Regions from separate parts of the Chengkuizengella sp. SCS-71B genome, predicted to be linked through region 3. Evidence: riboswitches for the same ligand, from Rfam matches in the RefSeq annotation. Region 3 holds a riboswitch; each other region holds the start of a gene.
The links. Region 3 has a riboswitch for cobalamin ahead of VQL36_RS01305 (hypothetical protein). Riboswitches for the same ligand answer to the same signal wherever they lie in the genome.
Positions count from the first base shown of each region.

Region 1: it holds a riboswitch for cobalamin, as region 3 does, so the genes downstream of both, cobJ (precorrin-3B C(17)-methyltransferase) here and VQL36_RS01305 (hypothetical protein) in region 3, are expected to answer to the same signal.
Region 2: it holds a riboswitch for cobalamin, as region 3 does, so the genes downstream of both, VQL36_RS04095 (ABC transporter substrate-binding protein) here and VQL36_RS01305 (hypothetical protein) in region 3, are expected to answer to the same signal.

Region 1 is NZ_JAZHSH010000001.1:1,944,614-1,949,091, forward strand. Features, by position in the region: partial or broken gene VQL36_RS09590 (S8 family peptidase) at 1-78, opposite strand, end outside; gene VQL36_RS09595 (M14 family zinc carboxypeptidase) at 422-2,296, opposite strand; cobalamin riboswitch at 2,493-2,697, shown strand; gene cobJ (precorrin-3B C(17)-methyltransferase) at 2,941-4,478, shown strand, end outside.
Region 2 is NZ_JAZHSH010000001.1:825,204-829,681, forward strand. Features, by position in the region: gene VQL36_RS04080 (hypothetical protein) at 1-10, shown strand, start outside; gene VQL36_RS04085 (ABC transporter substrate-binding protein) at 83-1,837, opposite strand; gene VQL36_RS04090 (hypothetical protein) at 2,059-2,190, shown strand; cobalamin riboswitch at 2,358-2,547, shown strand; gene VQL36_RS04095 (ABC transporter substrate-binding protein) at 2,655-3,668, shown strand; gene VQL36_RS04100 (iron ABC transporter permease) at 3,669-4,478, shown strand, end outside.
Region 3 is NZ_JAZHSH010000001.1:265,895-270,372, reverse strand. Features, by position in the region: gene VQL36_RS01310 (hypothetical protein) at 1-405, opposite strand, end outside; gene VQL36_RS01305 (hypothetical protein) at 392-916, opposite strand; cobalamin riboswitch at 1,029-1,233, opposite strand; gene VQL36_RS01300 (NAD(P)H-dependent oxidoreductase) at 1,302-1,880, opposite strand; gene VQL36_RS01295 (MarR family winged helix-turn-helix transcriptional regulator) at 2,003-2,434, shown strand; gene VQL36_RS01290 (nucleotidyltransferase substrate binding protein) at 2,494-2,640, shown strand; gene VQL36_RS01285 (nucleotidyltransferase domain-containing protein) at 2,637-2,942, shown strand; gene VQL36_RS01280 (MFS transporter) at 3,070-4,215, shown strand; gene VQL36_RS01275 (AbrB/MazE/SpoVT family DNA-binding domain-containing protein) at 4,368-4,478, shown strand, end outside.

The DNA.
Region 1 (4,478 bases), 1.7 Mb from region 3:
CTCAGCTGAACTAGTAATTGAAAAAGAAAAAATTAGTGCTATTGCCATAAAAACAGAAAAAAACCTTTTTAAATTCATTACTTACCCTCCGTTATTGTTTTTTTTGATATAAAAGCCATCTGGAAAAGGATGCCTATTACCTTTAACCAACCCCTATTTGACACTTTTACAAAATATTAATAAAAAAGTTATATTATTACACAATTTTATAAATAAAAATTCAGTATGTAATCTAACCAAAGGTTGAAAAGCAACAGACTAATCTATGTTAGGATCATATTATAGTAGAAATAGGTTTTGATTTAATGACTTCACGAAAAATTCACTCTCCATCAAAAAAAGGGATCAGGTAGTCGAAAACCTAATCCCAAAATCTAAGTTTAAGGTGAAATGCTTTCTTTAATCTTCTTCATCTATCGGGTTATCGCACATTTTCGATTTTAACATCATCTACTCCAGCCTCTACCAAGCTAGGACCGGCAGCATCTGCGGCTTCAAATTGGACATAAATTGATTCTCCCTGATAAGAAGAGAGATCGAGAGATTGACTCAACCATACTGCATCCCGATCGCTGGAAGTACCTAATTCCTCAAATAAAGTGACAACGCTACCATTTGAGTGAACGAGATTTACACGGAAGAAATCATCATTAGAGGCATTAGAGTCATGACTGAAATAATAAGAGAAAGATAATGTAGTTGCACCATCAGCTGGTAATGAAATAACTGATGATCGAATAGAAGTGACTCCATTATCAATATCGTTACTATCTGCAGAAGACCCACGACTACTTGCTCCTGTAACAAGATCAAATTTTCCACTGGTTGTTGTTCCTAGCTGTTTAGCTCCACTAGAACGTGTGGACTTTGGATTAGCACGTTCCCAATTTCCTGTTGTCGCAGTATCGCTACCATTCGGGTCTGAGATCCAACCTTTATCCGTTTCGAAATCATCTTCAAATACGATCTCAGTGTTTCCTCCACCATCTCCACAATATTGTGCAGCTTTACCAATAACATCATATGGACAATCCGCTTTATCAGTTAAGTATAATATAGCATCACGATTTCTTTCAGTTTCTCTTTGAATAATTTCATCTGGTGGATAAAATCCTGGATTGGAAGATGTAGGATACATTTCATACGTAAATGACATGATTTTATGTTCCCCATATGTCCAATCTGTCATATCACCATCGGTTATATATAAATCACTTGATTGTTGAGGCGTGTAACCATTCATATTCGCCATCTGATTAGCTAACGTTACCATCACATCATGATCATCCTGTGTCATATCACTCGGTACATTCGTATATGTGTAACCATATGGATATAATATTAATTCTCCATACGTATGGAAACTTACTGCTGTTGTAATTTGCATTTTTCCATCAATCATTCTACTTTCAACAAAGTTTCTTAATGCATTTGTTTCTGGGGCAGAAAATGGACTAGTTCCACGGTATGTATCACTACTAGTACTACCGCTTGATCCTCCACAACATCCCCATCTGTATCCATAATTTCGATTCAAATCTGTACCTACATAACTAGAACCGCTATTAACTTGGCGATTTTTGCGCCAGAAATCATAACTTCCATTTCTTATATCATATTCTCCACCATCTGGATTTAAGTTAAATACAAGGAAAATCTCTCTATTATCTACTAAGTTAGTAACTTGTGAGTTCGTACCGTACTCGTCCGTGAACAAATTCATTAAATACAATGTCATTTCAACGGTTAAGTGTTCACGAGCATGATGAAGACCAGTGTATAAAACTTCTGCTTCATCTTCATCTGCAGATGGATTATCACTAATTTTAACAGCCCATATCTCCCTGCCTTCATATGATTGACCAATACTAAATTTCTCAAGAATATTTGGGTGATCTATTGCAGCTTGATTAATCTCATCTACCATTTCTTGATAATTGTGATAGTCACTATCTGAAATAGGGAAATCCAAAGCTTGCAATTGATCATTAGTCATTTGTTCAGTTACTGAGAAATTTAATTTCTTTAAATCTTTAACTTCTGTAGGATGTGCGATAACAATGACATAATTTTCACCAATTTCTTCAATGACAACACCAGTTCTAGCAATTTCAGTTCGTTGTTCTTTTGTAGATACATTGTCAATTCTGAACATCAGTGGACCTTCTGTTTCCTTCTTTTGCACCTCTGGATTTGCATTAACGATAGTTAAACCTGATGTCATGAGTGGTGTTGCAACTAAGCACACCATTAACATTACTGAAAAACATAAACGATAAACTTTAAATGACTTCATTTTAATCCTCCTTCTAGTGAATTCTCAACATCATATTCTTCATATATTATATTTATGAATATTTTGGAAGAATATCTATTTAAATCCAATAGAGTGAAGCTACTCTCTACAATTAGAATTTATAAATAGATTTAATATCATTTAATCATAGACAGGTTAGTAACATTTCTTTATAATGAATTTGATGTTTAAACAATTGAATAATATTGAAATGGGTGGAACGTTGATTCGTTCCTTAATAGGGAAGAACGGTGCAAATCCGTCACGGTCCCGCCACTGTAAATTGGAGAGTAGATCCTTAAGCCACTGTGAATAATGGGAAGGTTTAAGCAACTGTATCAAACATTCAGAAATACGATGATCCATAAGTCAGGAGACCTGCCTTTTTCTATAAACACTTACTAGTATGAACCTACGAGGATAGGGAGGTGTATGATGAGATTGGTATGTTCTTATGCCATTCCAAATATATTTTAGCACTTTCTACGACCTGATGTAGAAGTGCTTTTTTGCTTTCAAAAATGTTAGATTTTCGCAATTAGTGGTAGTTTATATATTTTTGAATATGATTTTAAAGTATAACTCATGGAGGTTAAGAGTGAAGTATAGTAAATTAGGGCTTTTTAATAAAGGGGAAATGGGAGATGAAGGGTAAATTATTAGTTATCGGATTTGGTCCAGGCAGTTTTGAACATATTACAAAAAGAGCACGTGAAGCGATAGAAGAAAGTGATGTCATTATTGGATACAACACGTATGTTGATTTAATTCGTGATCTGCTTACCCATCAAGAAATCGTTAGAACAGGTATGACAGAAGAAGTAAGTCGAGCACAGGAAGCGGTAAAACAAGCGGAGAATGGTAAGAAAGTAGCAGTTATTTCTAGCGGTGATGCAGGCGTATATGGGATGGCTGGACTTGTATATGAAGTTTTAATAGAAAAAGGCTGGCATGAATCAGAGGGAGTAGAAGTTGAGGTCATCCCTGGTATCTCTGCAATTAACTCATGCGCCTCTCTATTAGGTGCTCCAATTATGCACGATGCTTGTACGATTAGTTTAAGTGACCATTTAACACCATGGGAACTAATTGAAAAGCGTATAGATGCAGCCGGATCAGCGGACTTTGTTATCGCGCTATATAATCCTAGAAGTGGAAGAAGAACGAGACAAATTATTGAAGCACAAAACATATTGTTGAAATATCGATCTCCGGATACCCCAGTTGGATTAGTAAAGAGTGCATATCGTGAACGTGAATTTGTACAGATAACGACTTTAGAAAAAATGTTAGAGTTTGATATCGGCATGTTAACAACCGTTATTATCGGAAATTCTACTACATTTTTATATGATGGGAAAATGATTACACCGAGAGGTTACCAAAGAAAATACACTTTAGATCGTGATGAACAACAGCTTAAACCACATGAGCGATTAAAAAAAGAAAATGAACCTTGGTCTTTAATTGAAGCAGAAAACGAATCTAGTTTAACTGAAATGAAGCAGAATACAGAAGATCAGGCTCATCATCTTACAGAAGACCGTCAGACGACTCCTCTAACTATAGCGACTGAGGCTTTAAGGACTTTGCAGCAAAAACAAGGAATTGAAACAATCCCAACTACAAACAAAGAAGATGTAATAGTAGAGAACGCTGTATTTAAACAAGAGTCGATTTTAGAACTGGCCATAAGTCCAGGTATAGCTAATAAAAAAATGACTGCACAGCAAATGAAGTTAATTGCAGATATTGCTGGAGATAAAGGGGATATAGAATATACACCTCACCATCAACTTATTTTACGAGTCCCAACGAGTAATCCAAATGAAGTTACCCAACAGTTGCAAAATGAAGGATTATTGCTAGCTCCCGTAGGAGATGTAGCTCAAGTAAAAGCTTGTGACTTCTGTGACGAAGAAAAGGATGAGTCCATACCATATGTAAAAGAAATACATAAACGGATTGATGGTTTAAAAACACCTAAGGAATTAAAAATTGGCTTTAACGGATGTGCGATGACTTGTTATGGTGCGGTGAAAGAAGATATTGGCATAGTGTTCCGTAAAGGTAAATTTGATTTGTTTTTAGGAGCAAAAACGGTAGGAAGAACCGCTCATGCTGCACAACCTGTGGCAGAAGGTATTGAAAAAGAAAAAATTGTAGATTTAGTTGAACGAAT
Region 2 (4,478 bases), 560 kb from region 3:
TAAAAAATAACTAATGATGTAGTATATTTGTTTGTAGTAACCTCATGGATAAATCATCAATGGGGTTACTTTTTTATAGTTATTATTTATCTTTAATCCAAAGATTGTGAAAGTCATACATTCCTAAACTTCCGAATTTATACCCTTGAAGGTTACTTGAGTAAGCAGTTTCTTCTTTGAAGTGAAACTGGAAAAGGATGAGGTTTTCTTGGCGGAACCAATCTTCCATTTCACACCAAATAGAAAGACGTTCATTTGTCGTTTTCCCACTAATAAATCGATCCGTAAACCTATCCATTTGTTGATTCTCTTCAAGAGTGAACACTTGACGATATAAGCTGTTATTACCAAATGGTTCAATCAAATTAATTTCCGAATCACCAACTAATATTACATTTATCATAATAAGATGCGCTTGTTGGAAAAATTCCTTTTGGAGTGTCTTTTTAAGATCAAGAGGTTGGAGTTCTAAAGATACTCCAATTTGATTACAACGGGACTGAATCCAAAGTGCGTTCTCTCTCCATTGAAGAGAAGGAATAAACATCGTTAGGGTTTCACCAGAATATCCACTTTCTTTGAGTGCTTCCTGTGCTTCTGATAGTGTATAGGAAGGAAAAACTTTCTTTTTACTACGAGTATGTAAAAAGCTGTCTGCAGGCTGAACTTCCTTCATGGTTGTATCATTAATCATCGTGTTTCGATCAAGTGCAAGGCGAATTGCTCTTCTAAATGCTGGGTGTTGTTGTGGACCTGGTTTTTTTGTTTGAAAAATAATTAATTGTGTAATCGTTACATGCTGATTCACTGTTTTTTCTTGCACCTCCAAAGAATCTACATTTCTAGTGGTCATCTTGTAAGAAAACCTGCCTTGTAGCTCCTCTGGAAAACGGAAAATTTCTACTCGATCCAACCAAGCTCGTTCCTTAAAATAATGATCAAAAGCTTCCAATATTAACTTTTCTGTAGAGAATGAACGAACAAAAAAAGGTCCTGTACCCACGACTTGTTGTTTGAAATCGACATCATATGGAACGATGGAGGCTTTGTTAGAACTCAAGATGTTTGGGAAAAAAGGGAAAGGTTGTTTGAAATGGAAAATGACAGTATGGTCTCCTGATGATTCTACCTTGTTCAAATAGTGCCTCAGCCAATAGAAGACGCTGACAGAAGAGTCTAGTACACGTTGGAAAGTATAAATTACATCTTCTGATGTTAATAGTCTACCGTGGTGAAACCGAATTCCTTTACGCAGGTAAAAGATCCACTCCTTTTCGTTTGGGGTATCCCAACCGAGAGCAAGGTGTGGGTAAATTTGTTTTGTAGTTGAATCAATACGAAGCAATGTATCGTAAATTTGACCGGCAAAATGGTATTCGAATGCTGTAGAGACTTGGGCGGGATCTAAAGAAATGAGATTTCTGTACATGGGTATACGTAAGATGTGCTTTAATTCTTTTTCCCCTTCTGTTTGAAAACCAAACCATTCTTCTAGATATTGCCCTAAGAAACTATGAATTTGGGTAGGGATGGATAAAGAGTGGAGGAACTCCATTCCTTCTTTGAAATGATCTTGTGCTAGCTGTTCCGATACATACATCTTAATGCCATCAAACAGAGAAAGTTGAAAGTTAATACGGGATCTGTATCCTCGACCACGCCCTGGCTTCCATCGTATCCATCCTTGTTTTTTTAATCGATTTAAAACCCCTTTTGCATTTGGCTGACTACAACCGAGGATATCTATGATTTCACTCAGCGTAGTTTCAAACTCAACACCATTTTTTTGAGTTGCATAAGCTGAATTTAAGATAAGGTAATGTTCGATTAGTTTCATTATTGTTACCCCTCATAGAATATTAAAGTATATATCTTATAAGTTTATAAAAGGGATGAAAATCACGGGAATTTTCATCCTTTTTAGTCGTAGTAATTATTTATACAATTATATCAGTTGCAGGGAAAATTATAAATATAAACCTAACAGTTACAAATTTAAGTATGTTGAATGAGAGTTACAAGAACAATTAAGAAGAACTGACATGGAGGTCTTGCGATATGAAGAAGATTTTAAAGGTTTTATTTATTACATTAGTGATTTTTCAATTGAGCAGTATCCATTCATATGAATTTAAAACTATCGAGCTTACTAGCCAACAATGCTGTGGTTCAGGAGGAGGGGGAGGGTGATAATAATCCCCATCTTTAAAAATAAATATTAAAAATCTATTCGGACAGTGCGTGTCGATATTTAATCGATGCGCACTTTTCTGTGTACAGTTAAAAAGCATTGTACAAGTCACTTAAATTAACATATAATGATCTAAGAGATTGCAGTAGTTATGATATATAAAATTTAATATAAAAAAATGATAGGTGCCTATGAAAATTGTTTTATTAGGTTAAAAGGGAAGCTCGGTGTGAATCCGACACGGTCCCGCCACTGTAAATGAGGACGACCTCAGTATGCCACTGTTCTACTGAATGGGAAGGGGAGGAAGTCAGTGCTCATGAGTCAGGAGACCTGCCTATAATTTAGATGCGATAATCCTTCGAGGAAAAGGAAGCTGCAAATCGAAAGGTTTAGTATGCCCTTTATTCTACACGGATAAAGGGCTTTTATATATACACATACATAAAAAAGGGTGGAGAAAATGAAGAAGATATTAATGATTTTACTTGTGTTTGTATTAGCATTCAGCTTAGCTGCATGTGGTAACAACCCAAGCGAAGTAAGTGAAAAGACAGATCAAGAACATGGATCACAGAATGAAGCAGTAGAAAGTAATGATTCAACTCAAGAAGAAATTGAGAATATAGTTGCTGAAAATACAGAAAACAGTGAAACGATATATCCATTAACGGTTACAGATGCTGCAGGTAACGAAATTATCTTTGAACAAAAACCTATACGTATCGTATCCCTTGCACCGAGTGTAACAGAAATCTTATTTGCACTAGGATTAGATGAAAATATAGTAGGTGTTACTGAATTTGACGATTTCCCAGAAGAAGCCACAACAAAACCTAAAATTGGTGGTATTTTGGATGGAAATACAGAAGCGATTTTAGCAGCTGAGCCAGACCTTGTGATTGGAGGACTATCTTTAAATGAAGCGATTATTACAGGATTGGCTGAACTTGATATTCAAGTGTTTACAATTGAACCTAATTCTATTGATGAAGTGATAGATGACATTCAATTACTAGGTCTAGTTACAGGTGAAAATGATGCAGCTCAAACTGTAGTCACACAAATGGCTGATGAAAAACAACAAGTAGTAGAAGCTGTATCAGGGATTTCTGAAGCAGATAAAAAGAAAGTATATCTTGAGTTTTCAGAAGGCTGGACAGTGGGTAGTGGTGAGTTTATGAATGAATTAATTGAGTTATCAGGTGGAATTAATGTAGCAGCAGATCAATTAGGCTGGTTACAAATTAGTGAAGAAAAGATCATCGAAGATAATCCAGATGTTATCATTTATACGACAAAATATATGGATTTGAAACCTGTGATTACAGAGCGTAGCGGATGGAGTGAAATCGCAGCAATTAAAGAAGATAGTTTAATAGGGGTGAACGATGATTTAATTAGTCGTCCAGGACCTCGAATAACACAAGGTTTATTAGAAATTGCTAAAGGAATTTATCCAGAATTGGTGAAATAAATGAAACATAAATTAATAATATGGGGAGGAGCAGGTATACTGCTGCTTCTTCTTTCCATCGTGGTAAGTTTATCAATGGGTTCAGCACATATACCATTGTTACAGGTTTGGCGTATTTTGTTGCATCAACTTCCTTTTGTAGGACAGCATATCTCTGTGGATTGGCCAATATCATCAGAAAAAATAATATTAGAAGTAAGATTTCCTCGCATTACTCTCGGTATTCTTGTTGGTGCTTGTTTATCTTTAGCTGGTGCTGGTTTTCAAGGTGTATTAAGGAATCCACTTGCTGATCCTTTTACTTTAGGAGTAGCTACAGGAGCTTCAGTAGGAGCTGCATTTTTAATCTTGTTTGGCATTCAATTTTTATGGTTAGGTCAATGGACAGTGCCAATTGTTGCTTTTCTATCAGGAATACTAAGCTTGTTGTTTGTATTTAAATTAGCAGGTATACAGGGTAAGTTCCGTATAGAAACAGTGATCTTATCAGGTGTTGTTGTTCAGGCATTTTTGGGCTCCATTGTTTCTTTTATGATCACATTATCAGATGATGTAATTAATCGTATTGTATTTTGGTTAATGGGTAGTTTAGCATTGCGAGGTTGGGAATTTTCCATTATATTATTTCCTTATTTATTCATAGGATTAATTGTTCTGTTAGGATATGGTCGAGTGTTGAATCTATTTGCCTTAGGTGAACGACAAGCAGCACATCTTGGTGTGAACGTAGATCGTTCGAAGTGGATCGTGCTTATTTTCTCAACCTTAATCTCAGCTGCAGCCGTTTCTGTAGCAGGTGTAATAGGGTTT
Region 3 (4,478 bases):
TATCGTTTTTAATTTAATAAATATCGGTGGATCAAAACCTTGCACTTCAACTAATTCCGTTCTTTCCATAATGACTTCGTCCGTAACCGGATTTAGGAGTGAAAATGTGACATCATGCTCGGCTCCATCAAAAAACTGAGCCGTAAATTGATAGGTTCCATCTTCAGATGTATTTTTCATAGAAAGAATGTGTGCATTATCCTCTAAGCGAATAGCTTGAAACCTAATTTCATAGGGTCCACTCTCTAATGTTTCCAAGTTCCCTTCAAATGTATAAAGTTTCCCTACTTCTGCATGATGATCTATCGAACGACCATGATCATTATCATCATGAGCCATAACAGTTGCAGATAGTGTGAATAGAAGAACAAATCCCAACGTCAGTAACAGACTACGATATCGCATGACCTCTCCCCCTTCTAGCTGTTAAAATAAGACCAACAAAAAAACCAAATAAAACAAGGATACCTACAAAAACAATTGCATTTTGTACCTCATCTGGATTTTCTGGAATATGAATGTTCAATAAATGAGTGCCTGCCAAGGTCCCGTTTTCATCTAAAACCTCTACCTTCATTTGATAATCACCACGAATAGGGAACATATAATCAAATTCAGCCTTGCCATTTTCAACTAGAATTGTAGAATCAATTAACTTAGTACCCTCTACAATTGGAAAATCGGTTGGAGAGAAAAAATTCCGTTCAGGACTACTCAATAAAATGTTAGCAGATCCGTTCTCAATCTCTGTAAATGTAAGCTCAACCTTTGCTGTGTCTAAATCAGGTCTTGTTTCTCCACCGTTCTCATTGTTCACTTCTACCTTTATACTTTCCTCACCCATGATTAGAGATGCTGGCATAAGTAGTAGAAACGTTAGTAAAAATCCTACGCCAAGAAATAACTTTTTTTGCATCTTGCTCTTCCTCCACTTAATATTAAAAATAAAAAAACACTTCCTACAGAAGTGCCGAAAAGTGCAAATAAATGTCTAAAAATTTATTCACTTTCCCTATCCTCGTAGGTACACTTGTGATACAAAAAAAGGCAGGTCTCCTGACTCATGGATCAAACGCAATTCAACTGAAAATCATTCAATTTGTATAAACCTTCCCGTTTTACACAGTGGTTTACACTTTACTCTCCATTTACAGTGGCGGGACCGTGACGGATTCACACCGTCTTCCCTTTTAAGAAACGTTTGAACGTTTCACCCTTTTTTACAATATTCACTTGTTAAACAACCTATGCTAATTATAATCCAAGTTCTAGTTTTGCACCATTATAATTTTTCTTTTTACTTACACTTGCTGAAAATACCGATACACTTTATTTAACTTTTCAGTTTGTTTCCCTTTTGGACTTTCCATATTACCAAACTCAAAAAACTTCACTTTTTTTATTCCTACAAAATTCAAAAGAGCTTTTTTCATTAAAACTTTATGAGCATTATTTAAAAAAATCAACGGATAATTAGCAGGTCCTTTCATCGTTGATACGCATATAACCGACTTTCCTTTTAAAAGCCCTTTCGGAAAAAGACCATCATCTTTATAGGCAAAGTTCGCTGCAAACAATTGATCTATATAGCCCAATAGCATTGCAGGAGGCCTTCCCCACCAGATTGGATATATGAAAACAATTTGATCTGCCCAAAGAATCTGTTCTCTATACTTTTCCATATTTGGATCACGGTGCATATCCCTTCTTCTTTTTTCACTATTAAATACTAGCAATGGATTAAATCCTTCTTCGTATAGATCTAATACTTGCACTTCCATAATATTTGAGTTTTCACCAATTCCCTCAAGTACTTTTTGTAAAAACGCATAGGATAAACTGTTGTGATTTGGATGGGTAAAAATGACTAATGATTTCATATTAACTCACCTCATTTAGTTATCTTTTGATAATTAAATCATAATTCATTTCTTTTTAGTTGTCAAATGATAATTGTATTTTGATAAATATTTTGCTATTGTACAACTAAGAGGTGAAAACGATGGAAAACAAAGCCCTTTTTAATAAACTAATTACTTTTACAAGCTCGGTTCTACGGGTGACAAACGAACTCAATAGAGACGTGAGGCCTGACATCGTTACACAAGTTCAATATGATATTCTTGATTTTATTTACGTAAGTAAACAACCAATTACGCTTAGCGAAATTAGTGATTGTATACGTATTTCTATGCCAAATGCAAGTAGAGAGATCAGAAAATTAGGGGATCTCTATTTAATTGAAAAAAAATCTGATGTTGAGGACCGTAGAAAGCAGTTCATTTCCCTTACTAAAGAAGGGGAAATGATGATGAAAAAAGTTTATAAGCAGATAGAGTTTAATTTTAAAAATCGAATGGAAGATGCTTCTGCAGAGGATTTAAAAGAGATTGAACGTGCTGTAGATAAACTTCAAACAAAATTATATTTTTGAGTAATTAAATTGATAGAAATATAATTAACTAATCTCTTTTGTAGGAGATAAGATCCAAATTGACTTGGATCGATATGTTGGATAAAAGGAATTTAATGGCTCACACATACAATGAAAAATATGCAGATGAAGCGGAACGATTAATAAAAGAACAGTACTACAACGTTCTAATAGAACTCCATAAGAAGCTTGAGGAAGAACTATGAAATATGGACTTGTTGAACTAGACTTAGAAGCGATTGTAAATACAATTTCTACTTTTGATGAAATTGAAAAAGCGACCCTATTTGGTTCTCGTGCAAAAGGAAATCATAAACCAGGTTCAGATATTGATATTGCTATTTATGGTGAAAAAATTAATATGCATATAATCACTAAACTGCATGCATTGTTAGAAGAACAAAGTCATATGCCATATTTTTTTGATGTAATTGACGGTACTCATCTTAACCATAACGACCTTAAAGATCACATAAATAGAGTTGGAAAAGTAATATATACAAAATGATTAAGGAGGATTATAACATGCATGAGATATGACTAATTTGAATCGTTTGAACTTATAGACAGAGAGCACCACCTTTAAATATGAGTATCTAAATTAGGTATTTATCATTTAAAGGAGTGTTAGATCGTTGGACAATCATAAGAATAAAAATATATCTCGTTTACTACTTTCTATTTTTATAGTTAGTATTTCAATTTCTTTTTTCCAAGTCACATATAAAAACTATATTGTTGAAGATTTCTTAGTTACAGCCTTTCAATTTGGAACCATCGATGCGATGAAAGAAATTCCGGGACTACTCGCTATATTCTTCATTTTAATTACAATCAGATTTAAAGAAAGAAACGTGCTCATTTTCTCTATCCTTTTAATCGCATTAGGGTTACTATTGTATTCTTTAGCCTCTGGTTTCTGGGGATTGATGGTATACACATTCATTTTTAGTACAGGTACGCACCTGTTTTTTATTTATAGAGATTATTTAATCACAGATTTAACGACGGAAGATAATCGATCCACAATCTTTGGTTATGTAGCAAGCTTAAGTGCAGGTGCAGGTTTATTGGGAATGTTTTTCATTTGGATTTTAAGTCAAAAATTCGAGACAAATATTATTCTCTTTATTGCACTACCTATCGCGTTGGTCTCAACATTTTTTGTGAAAAAATTAAATATGAACAAAGGTATGAGTAAAAAGCACAACAATTTATATTTAAGAAAGACATATTTTCCTTATTATCTTCTAATTACTTTGTCAGCTGCACGTGAGATGATATTTATTACGTTTGCTACACTTCTATTAATTGTTAAATTTGAAACCCCACTTTCAACAATGGTACTTTTATATAGTTTACACGGTGTCATAGCCGTATTAACACGTCCGTATATTGGAAAAGTGATAAAGAAGTTAGGGATTAGTAAAGCATTAGCTGTCAATTATATCATCGTAACCTTTATCTTTCTTGGTTATGCTTACATTGAACATATTTGGCTTATATATATTTTGTTTGTATTAGATGATGTTTTTGTTGGTTTTGACGATATTGGTATTTCTACTTATGTTGGGAAGTTGGTTCCTAGAGAAGATTTAAGTACTACACTGGCAGTTGGGAGTACCTTATCACATATAATTGCTGTAACCATCCCTATTGTAGGGTCTTTGATTTGGTTCATACTTGGGAGTACCATTCCATTTTTATTTGGTTGTATAGTCACTTTGTTCGCTGCTCTTGTTTCTTCTAGAATTAATAGACAAAAAATGAAAATCTATTAATTCAAATACAGAGTTAAAATAATATTTTAGGTGGTTACTCAAGATTATATTCAAGAATTTTATTTTATAAATACGGATTCCCTAATAATTGTAATACTTTCAAAAGCCAACGTATATACTAAGTGTATACGAAAATATTTGGGGGTGTTATAATGAAAAATAAAGAATATCAATCGAATGAAGGAGTGATTCGTGTGATAACGACTGTGCAAAAATGGGGTAATAGCCTTGCAGTTCGTATCCCTAAAAATATCGCTGAAAAT